Regions from separate parts of the Vibrio sp. R10-SG3-ISO3 genome, predicted to be linked through region 1. Evidence: predicted binding sites of a transcription regulator. Region 1 holds the regulator's gene; each other region holds the start of a gene.

Region 1 (3,185 bases):
ATCAAATGCCGGGTACCTTCACGCCGTGGCAAGATTTGCCGGAAAATTCTGACATGCTGTTCTACGAAGGACTGCATGGCGGCGTGGTGGATGGTGAGGTCAACGTCGCCCAACACGTCGACTTTTTGATTGGCATGGTACCGATTGTGAACTTGGAGTGGATTCAAAAATTCGTCCGTGACACGCGCGATCGCGGTCACTCACGCGAAGCGGTAATGGACTCGATTGTCCGCTCGATGGATGACTACCTCAACTACATTACCCCGCAATTTTCGCGCACCCACATCAACTTCCAACGCGTGCCGACCGTCGATACGTCCAACCCACTTAACGCTAAAGGCATCCCAAGTTTGGATGAAAGCTTTGTAGTGATCCGCTTGCGCGGCATCAAACAGGTCGACTTCCCATACCTGCTCGCTATGATTGATGGCTCTTTCATGTCGCGCCACAACACTATTGTCGTGCCGGGGGGTAAGATGAGTTTTGCGATGGAGCTCATCGTCAGACCTATCCTACAGCAGCTTATCGAGACGGGTAAAATTGGCTAGCGATCAGTCCTAAGACCCGTTTACTTGTCATACCGTGATCATGTGCACATTTTTGCGTAAACAATCACCAACTTGACACGATTAAAATCAAGAAATCCCTTTTGAAAAAGGCTACTATTTGTAACCGAAACAAAGATGGCTTGCAGCATTGAATAAGTGCTCTTATCCTAAAAAGCCTTGTTCAAGGCTTCGCGCCTTTTACTGGCGCGACAAAAATGGAAAGCGGCAAGCGTACCCTGCAGAGGAAGTGAGATATTATGGTTCTAGGTAAACCTCAAACCGATCCAACATTAGAGTGGTTCCTGTCACATTGTCATATTCATAAGTACCCATCAAAAAGCACATTGATCCACGCCGGTGAGAAAGCAGAGACGCTTTACTACATCGTCAAAGGCTCTGTGGCGGTACTGATTAAAGACGAAGAAGGTAAGGAAATGATCCTTTCTTACCTAAACCAAGGTGACTTTATCGGTGAACTTGGTCTATTTGAAGAAGATCAAGAGCGTACCGCTTGGGTTCGCGCTAAATCACCTTGTGAAGTTGCAGAGATCTCATTCAAGAAATTCCGTCAGCTTATCCAAGTCAACCCTGACATCCTGATGCGTCTATCTGCGCAAATGGCAAGCCGCCTACAAGTGACGAGCCAAAAAGTCGGTGACCTCGCCTTCCTAGACGTGACAGGCCGCATCGCGCAGACGCTACTTAACCTAGCGAAACAGCCAGATGCCATGACGCACCCAGACGGCATGCAAATCAAGATCACGCGTCAAGAGATCGGTCAGATTGTCGGCTGTTCACGTGAGACCGTTGGCCGTATCTTGAAGATGCTTGAAGAGCAAAACCTGATCTCCGCCCACGGTAAAACCATCGTCGTCTACGGCACGCGATAGGGCATTAGAGGCGAGTTCCTAGTGGCTAGTTCCTAGAGAAAACCTTTAAAGATTAAGAAAGCCACCCTGTCTACCAGCGGTGGCTTTTTATTTACCAGTACCCAGTTCCCATCACCCATTTCACCAGCCCCTCTAGCAACTAGGAACTAGGCACTCCCTACCCATTCGTACTCTCAAATATCTTATCCGCTGACGCCGCGACAAACCCTGGGTAGAGCTCACCATTACTCATCGGATAGCGTTTGGCGAATTCGTAGAAGCCGCCTGGGATCACTTGCGTACCGTCACTAAAGCTCACCTCGACTTTGTCTGCCATGGTGGACGATTGCTCAAGCAATACCTCTGGTGAGCCTTTCACTTCGCCACCCGACTCATTGATGACAAAGCCCGCTTGGCGCAGGTGCTCATTCACCGCCGCGACCTCGTCAAATGCCTTGAGCTGATTAACGCTTACGGTGAAATGGTTGGCCCCATAGCCGTGCGCCGCAAGCCATGCTGCGTACTCACTCTCTTGGGCGAGGGTTTGAAAATCTTCATAGCTGAGATCCCACAAACGGCCCGCATACAAAAACTCATGGCTTTGCAGTGCGGATGCCTCCACTTGTGCCACCAGCTTGCTGACAATGCGTTGCAGCGGCGCTGAGCACTCTTCGACTTTCAGCTCACTGATGAACACTTTTGGCAACGTCGGATCGGCGTGCTCGTAGTGCTTGGCGACCAAGTGTTTGCTCTCAAACAGGTAGTCACCGCACGCTTGGTAACCTAGCGCAATAAATGGCGCAGCCAATGTCTCGATACCGAGCGGCGCAATGTTAAAGGTGCGCAGCGCAATATGGTCATTGATCAGCGGCTCATCTTCTTCTAAAAGCTGATGAACCTTGGCCGCTTGAGGACATAGACGGGAAATATAGTCTTGCCACAGTAAATCGAACAGTTGAGCAGGCGTCATAACGTCTCCATGTTAATCGTGAAGCTGAATCGTAAAGCTGGTTCTTTAAAAGAATGGCTTAATCACAAACCTAGCAATGAATCGAACACCTTGGGCTCCAAGCGAGCCCAAGGTGCGTCTTACAGTTCTACACCCGGGCTTAACGTCTCAGGCAGCAAGGTGTGCTCGCCTTCCATCGACGCCATAGGGTAAGCGCAATAATCCGCAGCGTAGTAAGCACTTGGGCGAAGGTTGCCCGAGGCGCCCGGTCCGCCAAACGGCGCATCGCCACTTGCCCCAGTTAATTGGCGGTTGCGATTGACGATCCCTGCACGAATGTGGTCAACAAAGTAGGCCCACTCATCATCATCGGTGGACACCAGCCCAGCAGAGAGACCAAAGCGGGTGTCATTGGCCAGCTCAACGGCGCGCTCAAGACCTTGATAACGCACCACTTGCAGCAGCGGGCCAAAATACTCTTCATCTGGCAGCGCTTCGATGGCCGTGACATCAATAATCCCCGGAGTGACAAACGCCGCCTCGCCCGCTTTCGCTTCCACCAAGCTCACACCACCAAGGCTCTGCAAGTTCGCCTGTGCGTTGAGGATAAAGTGTGCCGCAGCTTTCGAAATTTGTGGGCCCATAAAAGGCGCTGGCTCTGCAAACGGCTGATCGACGCGCAGCTTGCGTGTGGCCTCAACCAAGCGATTGACCAAGGCATCGCCTTTGTCGCCCACAGGCACATAGAGACGTCGCGCACAGGTGCAACGCTGCCCGGCACTGATAAAGGCCGATTGCAAAATGGTGTAGACCGTCGCG
Region 2 (3,185 bases), on a different contig from region 1:
GCTTCCAAGAGTGGAGCGAGACATTCACACTCGACAATGCCCGCCAAGCGATTTTGGCGTTCAAAGGCGATGTCTATACAGGTCTTGATGCCCAGACACTCACAGAGGCGGATTTCGAGTACGCTCAGCGCCATTTACGTATGCTGTCTGGCCTTTATGGTCTGCTTAAGCCGCTTGACCTGATGCAACCATACCGTCTTGAAATGGGGACTAAGCTTGCCAATGAGAAAGGCACCAACTTGTATCAGTTCTGGGGGAATGTGATTACCGACAAGCTCAATCAAGCGATCACCGAACAAGGGGACAACGTCTTGGTCAACCTAGCCTCCAATGAGTATTTTAAGGCGGTTAAGCAAAAGAACTTGGATGCGCAGGTGATTACGCCGGTGTTTAAAGACTGCAAAAACGGCCAATATAAAGTGATCAGCTTTTATGCCAAAAAAGCGCGCGGCATGATGGCGCGTTTTATTATCGAAAACCGCATCGAGAGTGTCGCGGATTTGACCCAGTTCAACACGGCGGGGTACACCTTTGCTGAGGATGAGTCGAGCGCGACTGAGTTAGTCTTCAAACGTGAAGAGCAGTAGTGAAGGCGAGTGGTCATCGTTGCTAGCATCGGGCAGGGGAGTCATGCACATGTGGAAGAGATTAAAACATTGGCTTGAGCGCTACGACGCTTGGTGCCACTCGATGGGCCTTACTCCTGGGCAAAAGCGCAGTTGCGTGCCGTACCGATCTGATGATGCAAGGCAGAGCGACGCTGCCACTTCGTCCTCATCACCCACTTCAAAGGCGCAGCAGTAATGCGCCTTTTTGATACTCACTGTCATCTCGATTTTGCCCCATTTAAGGCTCAATTGGGGGCAACATTGCAAGAAGCCAGTGAGCAAGGAGTCGAGCGTTTTCTTGTTCCTGCGATTGGCGAAAGCAATTGGAGCGATCTTATTGCGCTATCTCACCAGCACACGAGCTTGTACGTCAGTTTGGGGTGCCATCCCTATTTTGTTCACACCGACTCATTGATTGAGGTCAGTCGCCTAGAAGCTCAATGTGAGTCGGCAGGCTCAGTGTGTGTCGCGGTCGGAGAGTGCGGCTTAGATGCCATGATCGATGTCGACGCGCAGCGACAAGAAGCGGTGTTTGAGGCGCAGATCAGCGTGGCCAAGAACCTGCGGCGGCCCTTGATTCTTCACGGGCGAAAAAACTATCACCGCTTGTTGCAACTGCTTAAACAGCACCGTTTTCACTACGGTGGGATTTTGCATGGGTTTTCCGGCAGCTATCAGCAAGCGATGCAATTTGTTGAGCTCGGTTTCTACATCGGTGTGGGCGGAGTGATTACCTACCCAAGAGCGAATAAGACGCGTCAAGCGGTGACGCAGGTGCCCATCGACCATCTTGTTTTGGAAACCGACGCGCCAGACATGCCGTTGTCAGGGTATCAAGGCCAAGCCAATCATCCTAAGCGTTTACCCCAAGTGTTAACGACATTGGCGCAACTGAAGCAGAGTTGTGAGCAAACGGTTGCGGAAAACGTTTGGAAAAACAGCTTTTTGGCACTGTCTATTTGTGAATGAATTCTAAATAAAATGTGCTTTTTATGATTTCTGTAAACTTTGGTTGTGACTATTGTCACACTTACGAGTGAACAAGTGGTGAATCTTATCAGAAACTGTGAACGCGGCATTACTTTATCGGTGGACGGATGAGTATAATTGCCCGTGCTTTTGAGCTCCATTTTGTAACACGCCAACAAATAACTTAATAAGGAAGTCATAAACTATGAGCCTGTTTATGAGCCTAGTCGGTATGGCAGTTTTGATCGCTATCGCGCTTCTACTGTCTGATAACCGCAAAGCTATCAATCTAAGAACTGTGGGTGGCGCTTTTGCTATCCAATTCATCATCGGTGGTTTCGTTCTGTACGTACCATGGGGTCGTGATCTTCTAGCTGGTTTCTCAGCTGGTGTACAAAACGTGATCGACTACGGTAAAGACGGTACTGGTTTCCTATTCGGCAGCCTAGTTAACTTCTCAGTTGACGGTATCGGTTTCATCTTTGCTTTCCAAGTACTACCAACGCTAATCTTCTTCTCTGCGCTAATTTCTGTACTTTACTACATCGGTGTGATGCAGTGGGTTATCAAGATTCTTGGTGGCGGTCTACAAAAAGCACTGGGTACATCACGTGCCGAGTCTATGTCTGCAGCAGCGAACATTTTCGTAGGTCAAACTGAGGCACCACTTGTGGTTCGTCCGTTTGTACCTAAAATGACTCAGTCTGAGCTATTTGCAGTGATGTGTGGTGGTCTAGCGTCTGTAGCAGGTGGTGTACTTGCTGGTTACGCTTCAATGGGTGTACCTCTAGAGTACCTTGTTGCTGCATCATTCATGGCAGCACCAGGTGGTCTACTGTTCGCTAAAATCATCAAACCTGAAACTGACACGCCAAATGACGATCTAGGCGCGGACATCGACGGTGGTGACGACAAGCCTGCTAACGTTATCGATGCAGCAGCTGGCGGTGCGTCTGTCGGTCTACAGCTTGCGCTTAACGTTGGTGCAATGCTACTTGCGTTCATCGGCCTTATTGCTCTTATCAACGGCATCCTAGGTGGCGTTGGCGGTTGGTTCGGTATGCCTGAACTGACACTAGAAATTCTTCTAGGTTACATCTTCTCACCACTTGCATTCCTAATTGGTGTGCCTTGGGAAGAAGCGACGCTAGCGGGTTCATTCATCGGTCAGAAACTGGTGGTGAACGAATTCGTTGCTTACCTAAACTTCGTTCCTTACGTTGGTGATGCAGCTCAAGTTGTACCAGCAACCGGTGAAGTGATGTCGACTAAGACAGCCGCTATCATCTCGTTCGCGCTATGTGGTTTCGCAAACCTTTCTTCAATTGCGATTCTACTAGGTGGTCTAGGTGGTCTAGCGCCAAACCGTCGTCACGACATCGCTCGTATGGGTGTGAAAGCGGTCGCAGCAGGTACTCTGTCTAACTTGATGGCAGCAACCATCGCTGGCTTCTTCCTATCTTTCTAATTTAAGAAGCGATAGATTATATAGACGCCGTTTTATAAGACCCCGTAGTTGCATAGCTTGCTATGTACTACGGGGTTTTTTCGTTGTTTAAAGGTCTGGAGTATTTCCAGACAACAAGATTCATAACGTTTGTGCAGTGG
Region 3 (3,185 bases), on a different contig from region 1:
GCGCCGCTACACCGTTCACCGCGTAAGAACCGATCACACACAGGTTTGCCATGCGAACCATACGGTTGAAGCCTTCTTCGATGATCGACAGTTTCGCTTGCTTCTCACCATCACCCGGCCACATTGCGCGCACTTCTTGTAGGAAGCGATGGTTGATCTCAAAAATGATCTCCATATGACGTGGTAGCAGACGTTGAATCAAAGACTCTGGCCACGTTTCCAATGCTTCTGGCAATAGTGTGTGGTTGGTGTACGCGAAGGTTTGCGAACTGATTTCCCACGCTTTATCCCAAGATAGCCCTTTTTCATCGAGCAAAATGCGCATCAATTCAGGGATAGCAATCGTTGGGTGAGTATCGTTAAGCTGAATTGTTTCTTGCTTTGGAAGATCCGCAAGTGCAAAACCCGCTGCTTCGTGACGACGTAAAATGTCACGTACCGATGCTGCTGAGTGGAAGTACTGCTGCATCAAACGCAGTGTTTTGCCTTTCTCATGGTTGTCATTCGGGTACAGCACTTTAGTAATGTTGCCGGCGTCAATCAGCGCGTGCTGCGCTTCGAAGTAATCGCCGTTGTTGAAACTTGCCAATGAGAATGGCGCAATCGCCTGACATTCCCACAAACGCAGCGGGTATACCGTGTCAGATTCATAACCGACAATCGGTAAGTCCCAAGGCATCGCTTTCACGCTCATGCCCGGTACCCATTTGCGTACTTCTTTGCCGTTCTCGTAACTCACTTCAACGCGGCCGTAGAAGCCAATTTCTTGCGCTAATTCTGGGCGCGCGACTTCCCACGGGTAGCCTTCGACACCACGCCAAGCATCCGGCGCTTCTTGCTGACGTCCGTCAACAAAAGATTGCTTGAACAGACCGTATTCGTAGTGCAAACCGTAACCAACGGTTGGGAACTCTTGCGCTGCACAAGAATCCATAAAACACGCCGCCAAACGACCTAGACCACCGTTACCCAGAGACGGGTCGCGCTCTTCTTCCAACAAGTCGGTCAGGTTTTGGCCCAGTTCGGCCATTGCATCTGTGATCTGCTCGTAGAGACCTAAGCTGATTAGGTTGTTACCGGTTAAACGACCGATAAGAAATTCAAGAGATAGGTAGTTGACGCTTTTCGCGTTCTTGATGCATGGGTCTTGCTCGGTTTTCAAAAGATCCAGCGTTGTGATCTCTGCCAGGGCTTTACCCATAGCAAGGTACCATTCACGCGGAGTTGCGGTGTCTACGGTTTTCGCGTAGGTCGCAGAAAGGTGCATTTTAACGTCAGCTTGAAAGCTGGCTTTATCAAATTTTTTCTGTTGAGTAGGTTTCATTAGAGAAATCTCACTTATCGGTTTCAATCCATCTGAGACATATCGTGCAATGCTCTGTCTTGCAAAACATCCTCCTACTTCGGTAGCGATTTAGGAGGAGGAGTCAGGGCGTAGAGGGCGTAATTCACAACAAGCAGTGATCCAACTCGCAATAAACCGATGAGTGAACTGGACTCTGTTGATTAAGATCACACCATGACCCTAAACGACCTTACCTAAGGTGTATGAAACTTCGTCGAAATCAAAAACTGGCAAATGAAAAATATGCAGCGTGAATCACAGAATGTTTTCATCCTGAGTGCAAATTACACTATTTTTCGTGCAAAGAATGAGTTGAGACAAGTTTTACTGAATAGATTTATGTGATTTACATCACAAAACAAGGGCGTAGAGACGCACAAAATGTGAAATATGCGAAAAAGTCGCTCTCCTCACATAACAATCCCACCAACTCTTAAGTAACATCCCACTCAACAACAAAGATCGAACAAAAAACAACCCATCTTGACGTCGTGCTCGCTGACACGTTCACTGACAATAAGATAAGGATGAGAAGATGTGGATTCCTTCGAAACTCACGCGTCCTGGCCGTTTACACAACGCCATCGTACGCCCAAGAGTTCTTGATTTACTTCAGCAAGCACCCTGCTACAAACTGGTGCTGTTTCGCTCACCTGCCGGATACGGTAAAACCACCATGGCCGCCCAGTGGCTCGCCGACAAACCTAATGTCGGCTGGTACAGCATCGATGAAAGCGATAATGACCCGTTCCGCTTCATGAACTACCTGCTGCAAGCCCTAAACAAAGCGACCAATCAGGCTTGTCCGAATTCGCAGAAATTGGCCGAAAAGCGTCAATTTTCCTCACTTCACTCCTTGTTCAGTGAAGTATTTGCGGAGATGTCCGAGTATTTTAACGAGTGTTATGTGGTCCTTGATGACTACCACCTTATTTCTGACGATGAGATCCACGAGGCGATGCGCTTTTTCCTCAAGCACATGCCCGACAACCTGACATTAGTCGTCACCAGTCGCGCCGCGCCGCCACTCGGCACAGCCAACTTACGTGTGCGCGATCTGATGATTGAGATCGGTGACGAGTTGCTGGCGTTCGATACCGAAGAGACCACCCGTTTCTTCAACCAGCGCATCGCCGATGGCATTGATGATGCCACGGCAGACAACCTGCGCAACTACGTCGAAGGTTGGCCATCGGCCCTGCAGTTGATCGCCCTTCAAGCGCAAGGTCAAAATCGCACGTTGGCGCAATCGGCTGAGTCTTTTTCGCAGTTTAATCACGCGCATCTGTGGGATTATTTGGTTGAAGAAGTGTTTGATCTGCTCGACCAAGAGACACGTCAGTTCTTACTGCAATGCTCGGTGCTGGATCACTTCAACGACAGCATGGTGGCGGCGCTGACTCAGCGTGATGACGCTCTCAGTATGATTGAGTCTCTCAACCGCTATGGGCTGTTTATCCACCCGCTTGAAGGTGAACAAAACTGGTATCGCTTCCACAATCTATTTGCCGAGTTTCTTGCACATGAGCGCTCAGCGCGTATGCCGCAAAAAGAGCAAGAGCTGCACCAAGTCGCCGCGCGCGCTTGGCTCAAACAATCCTCGCCCCATGAAGCACTCAAACACGCGCAAGAAGCCAAAGACAGCCAACTGATCGCCGATATTTTGAGCCAGTTTGGCTGGAAAATGTTCAATGGTGGTGAACTTAAAGCCCTAGAGCAGGCCATTGATTCGTTATCGCCGGAGCAGCTCTACAGCGAACCGAAATTGTGTATGTTGCAAGCGTGGCTCGCGCAGAGTCAGCACCGTTACAACGATGTCGGTGACTTACTTGCCAAAGCC
Region 4 (3,185 bases), on a different contig from region 1:
TAGTCGCTTGATGGCGCAATGTGTGGCGAAGCATCGCGCCGAAGGGCGTTTGCCTATTGGCGCTTTTGGTGACATTGAGTTTGAAACCAACCGAGTGCAAAGTGAAGAGTTAGCGAAAACCTTGCACGGATTGTGTCAAGCTCCTTGTGAGGATCATGAAGTCACTCTCACGTTGGATGTGCTTGGCGATGGCAAACCCGTACAGCTGGTCGGCTGGTTGACTCAAGTGTACCAATCTGGGCTAGTGCGTTTTCGTACTGGGCGGATTCGATCTCAAGACTATCTCTCCGCTTGGCTTGATCATTTGGCCATGGCCGCCAGTGGTCGTGCGCTGCGCACTCACCTGATCGGCTATGACAAAAAAGAAGGGGCGCAGCATCTGGTCTACCCTGCACTAGAGTCTCGTGAGCAAGCGTACGCACTACTCAATGAGCTGGTGGGTCTTTACTACCAAGGCATGAGTGAGCCTTTACCTTATTTCCCTCGTACCGCTTTAGCGGCGATAGAAGCGGGCTTTAGTCGCGGAAAGTGGGTGGACGATGAAGACAAATCGCTGAAAAAAATGGCCGATACGTTCAATGATGGCTACATGTCGAGTGGCGAAGGCAACGACAGTTACATTCGTCGTATTTGGCCGCAATGGGATGAGGAACTGGCCGCTCGAGTGCGTACATTGGCTGCTCGCGTCATTCAAGCACCTCGTCTCGCTGCACAAGATGCTGCCGATGTGTCGTAGAGGGGCAGTGAAAATGAAAAGTAAAAATAGCAGAAGGTAAAGTGGCCGCCAGAAAATCATTATAGTGTAGGGCGTTCGCTGTACGGCCACAGGTCAGAGGGACCATGATTTGTTGGGTTGATGGGCAGACACACTGCCTCAACTCGTGCTGCGAATACTAACGACTCACTCTATAGGCTGCTGTGAGTAAGATCGCAGAACTCCCCGTATTTTTATGGGGTTAACAGATAAAATAGCGTTTTATTAACCGGATCACATTGAGTATTAGCACTAATATTGTCGAGCTGAATCGTGATAGGTGAAACATCCATGAATTCATACAATGTTCGATTGAGCCAATGTGTGAACTCGAACAGTTAAAGGGCAGAATTTTATGACCGCATCGTCTCGTTCCACTCTTTCTAGTGGTGGTGATATCACACCGACCGCACTCGATACGATGACTTTTCCATTGCATGGTGCTCGGCTGATTGAAGCCTCCGCTGGGACAGGAAAAACCTTTACCATTGCAGGGCTTTATTTGCGCTTGTTGCTCGGGCATGGCGACGAGCAGACTCGGCACGCGCATCCGCTCACTGTGGATCAGATTTTGGTGGTGACCTTTACTGAGGCTGCCACGGCGGAGCTGCGCGATAGGATCAGGGCGCGTATTCATGACGCGCGCCTTGCTTTTGCTCGTGGCCAAAGCAGCGACCCAGTGATCGAGCCTTTGCTTGAAGCGGTGACGGATCACGCCCAAGCTGCGCAAATATTGCTGCAAGCGGAAAGGCAGATGGATGAAGCCGCCGTCTACACGATTCATGGTTTCTGCCAGCGGATGCTGACGCAAAATGCGTTTGAGTCAGGCAGTCGATTTAGCAATGAATTTGTCACTGATGAAAGCCATCTAAAAGCGCAAGTGGTCGCAGATTATTGGCGGCGTAATTTCTATCCATTACCCCCCCAACTGGCAGGTGAAATTCGCCGAATTTGGCGGGCGCCGAATGAGCTGTTAGCCGCGATTTCGAACTATTTGACTGGTGCACCTTTGGCGTTAAGCGTGCCTGCAATGCAGGGCAGCTTAGCGGATTTGCATGAGCGTAATCTGGCTCAAATTGATGAACTTAAGGCACTTTGGCGAGCGCATCAAGACGAGGTGCAGGCGATCATCAACGAGTCAGACGTCAATAAGCGCAGTTACAGTAAAAAATCGCTACCGACCTGGATAGAGAGTGTTTCTGCCTGGGCTGCCCAGGCGACGACAAACTATGAGATACCCACGGCGCTGGAGAAGTTTGCGCAAAACGCACTGCTTGAAAAAACACCGAAAGGCCAAGCGCCTGAGCACCCGTTATTTGCACGTATTGAAGCCCACCTCGCTCACCCGGTAGATCTCAAAGCGCCGATGTTGGCTCATGCGATAGAGCATTGCCGCACAATGCTGGCAGCGGCCAAAGCTCAGAAGCAGTGGCTCTCGTTTGATGACTTGTTGACTCAGCTTTCTGCGGCGATCGACCTTGATGATACTGAGCTACTGCGTGAGCGGATTCGCACTCTCTATCCCGTTGCAATGATCGACGAATTCCAAGATACCGACCCGCTGCAATACAGTATTTTCAGTCGTATTTACCTTGATCGCCCTGAGTGCGGTCTGTTTATGATTGGCGACCCGAAACAGGCGATTTACGCGTTTCGTGGCGCGGATATTTTTACCTACATTAAAGCGCGCCAACAGGTGACGTCGCATTTCACTTTAGGCACGAACTGGCGCTCAAGCGCAGATATGGTGGCAGCGGTCAATCAAGTGTTTTCAGTGCCGAAAAGCCCGTTTATCTACGATCAAGATATTCCTTTTTATCCCGTCAACGCCTCTCCGGGTTCTGAGCGCAAAGGTTGGACTTTAAGCGGCACACGACAACCAGCGTTGACGTATTGGTTACAAGAAGCTGAAGAGAAACCGCTGCCCAAAGGTGAGTACCTTGAGGCGATGGCGAGTGCGACGGCCAACCAGATCCAGACAATTCTTCAGGCTGCGGCTAATAATGAGGCCATGTTGGTAGGCGCGAAAGGCGATCAGGCGATTGAGGCCGGTGATATTGCTGTGTTGGTGCGCACTGGGAATGAAGGTCGGATGATCAAACAAGCGCTGGCCGATCAAGGCATTGCCAGTGTCTATCTCTCCAATCGAGACAGTGTGTTCAGTTCTGTTGTTGCAAGCGATGTGCAGCGTCTATTGCAAGCGGTGCTGACGCCCGAGTACGACAGAGCGTTAAGAGCGTGCTTAGCCAGCGAACTGTTCGCCCTTGATGCTGCAACACTTGATAGCTTGAACAACGATGAAAACGAGTGGGAAAACGCGATCGATGAGTTTAAAGGTTACCGCCAACTTTGGCAGCAACGCGGCGTATTGCCGATGTTGCGCAGCGTGATCAGCAAGCGTCATATTGCAGAGCGCCTGCTAGAAGAGCAA

Evidence for each region. The regulator CRP, encoded in region 1, controls carbon source genes, mostly activating them, when cyclic AMP is high. The targets are predictions, from matches to a motif close to TGTGANNNNNNTCACA.
Region 2: a site for CRP is predicted at 1,622-1,637, ahead of AC6R1A_RS12330 (NupC/NupG family nucleoside CNT transporter). Genes of this name have one in related genera too.
Region 3: a site for CRP is predicted at 1,686-1,701, ahead of malT (HTH-type transcriptional regulator MalT). Genes of this name have one in related genera too.
Region 4: a site for CRP is predicted at 918-933, ahead of recB (exodeoxyribonuclease V subunit beta). Genes of this name have one in related genera too.

What each region holds. Positions count from the first base shown of each region.
Region 1 is NZ_JCBDHE010000030.1:63,672-66,856, forward strand. Features, by position in the region: gene AC6R1A_RS07210 (phosphoribulokinase) at 1-548, shown strand, start outside; gene crp (cAMP-activated global transcriptional regulator CRP) at 806-1,438, shown strand; gene AC6R1A_RS07220 (DUF1338 domain-containing protein) at 1,596-2,387, opposite strand; gene astD (succinylglutamate-semialdehyde dehydrogenase) at 2,507-3,185, opposite strand, start outside.
Region 2 is NZ_JCBDHE010000043.1:104,725-107,909, reverse strand. Features, by position in the region: gene yaaA (peroxide stress protein YaaA) at 1-587, shown strand, start outside; gene AC6R1A_RS12340 (DUF5363 family protein) at 637-804, shown strand; gene AC6R1A_RS12335 (TatD family hydrolase) at 804-1,577, shown strand; gene AC6R1A_RS12330 (NupC/NupG family nucleoside CNT transporter) at 1,783-3,045, shown strand.
Region 3 is NZ_JCBDHE010000023.1:39,423-42,607, forward strand. Features, by position in the region: gene AC6R1A_RS06050 (glycogen/starch/alpha-glucan phosphorylase) at 1-1,324, opposite strand, end outside; gene malT (HTH-type transcriptional regulator MalT) at 1,881-3,185, shown strand, end outside.
Region 4 is NZ_JCBDHE010000043.1:54,284-57,468, reverse strand. Features, by position in the region: gene recC (exodeoxyribonuclease V subunit gamma) at 1-736, shown strand, start outside; gene recB (exodeoxyribonuclease V subunit beta) at 1,110-3,185, shown strand, end outside.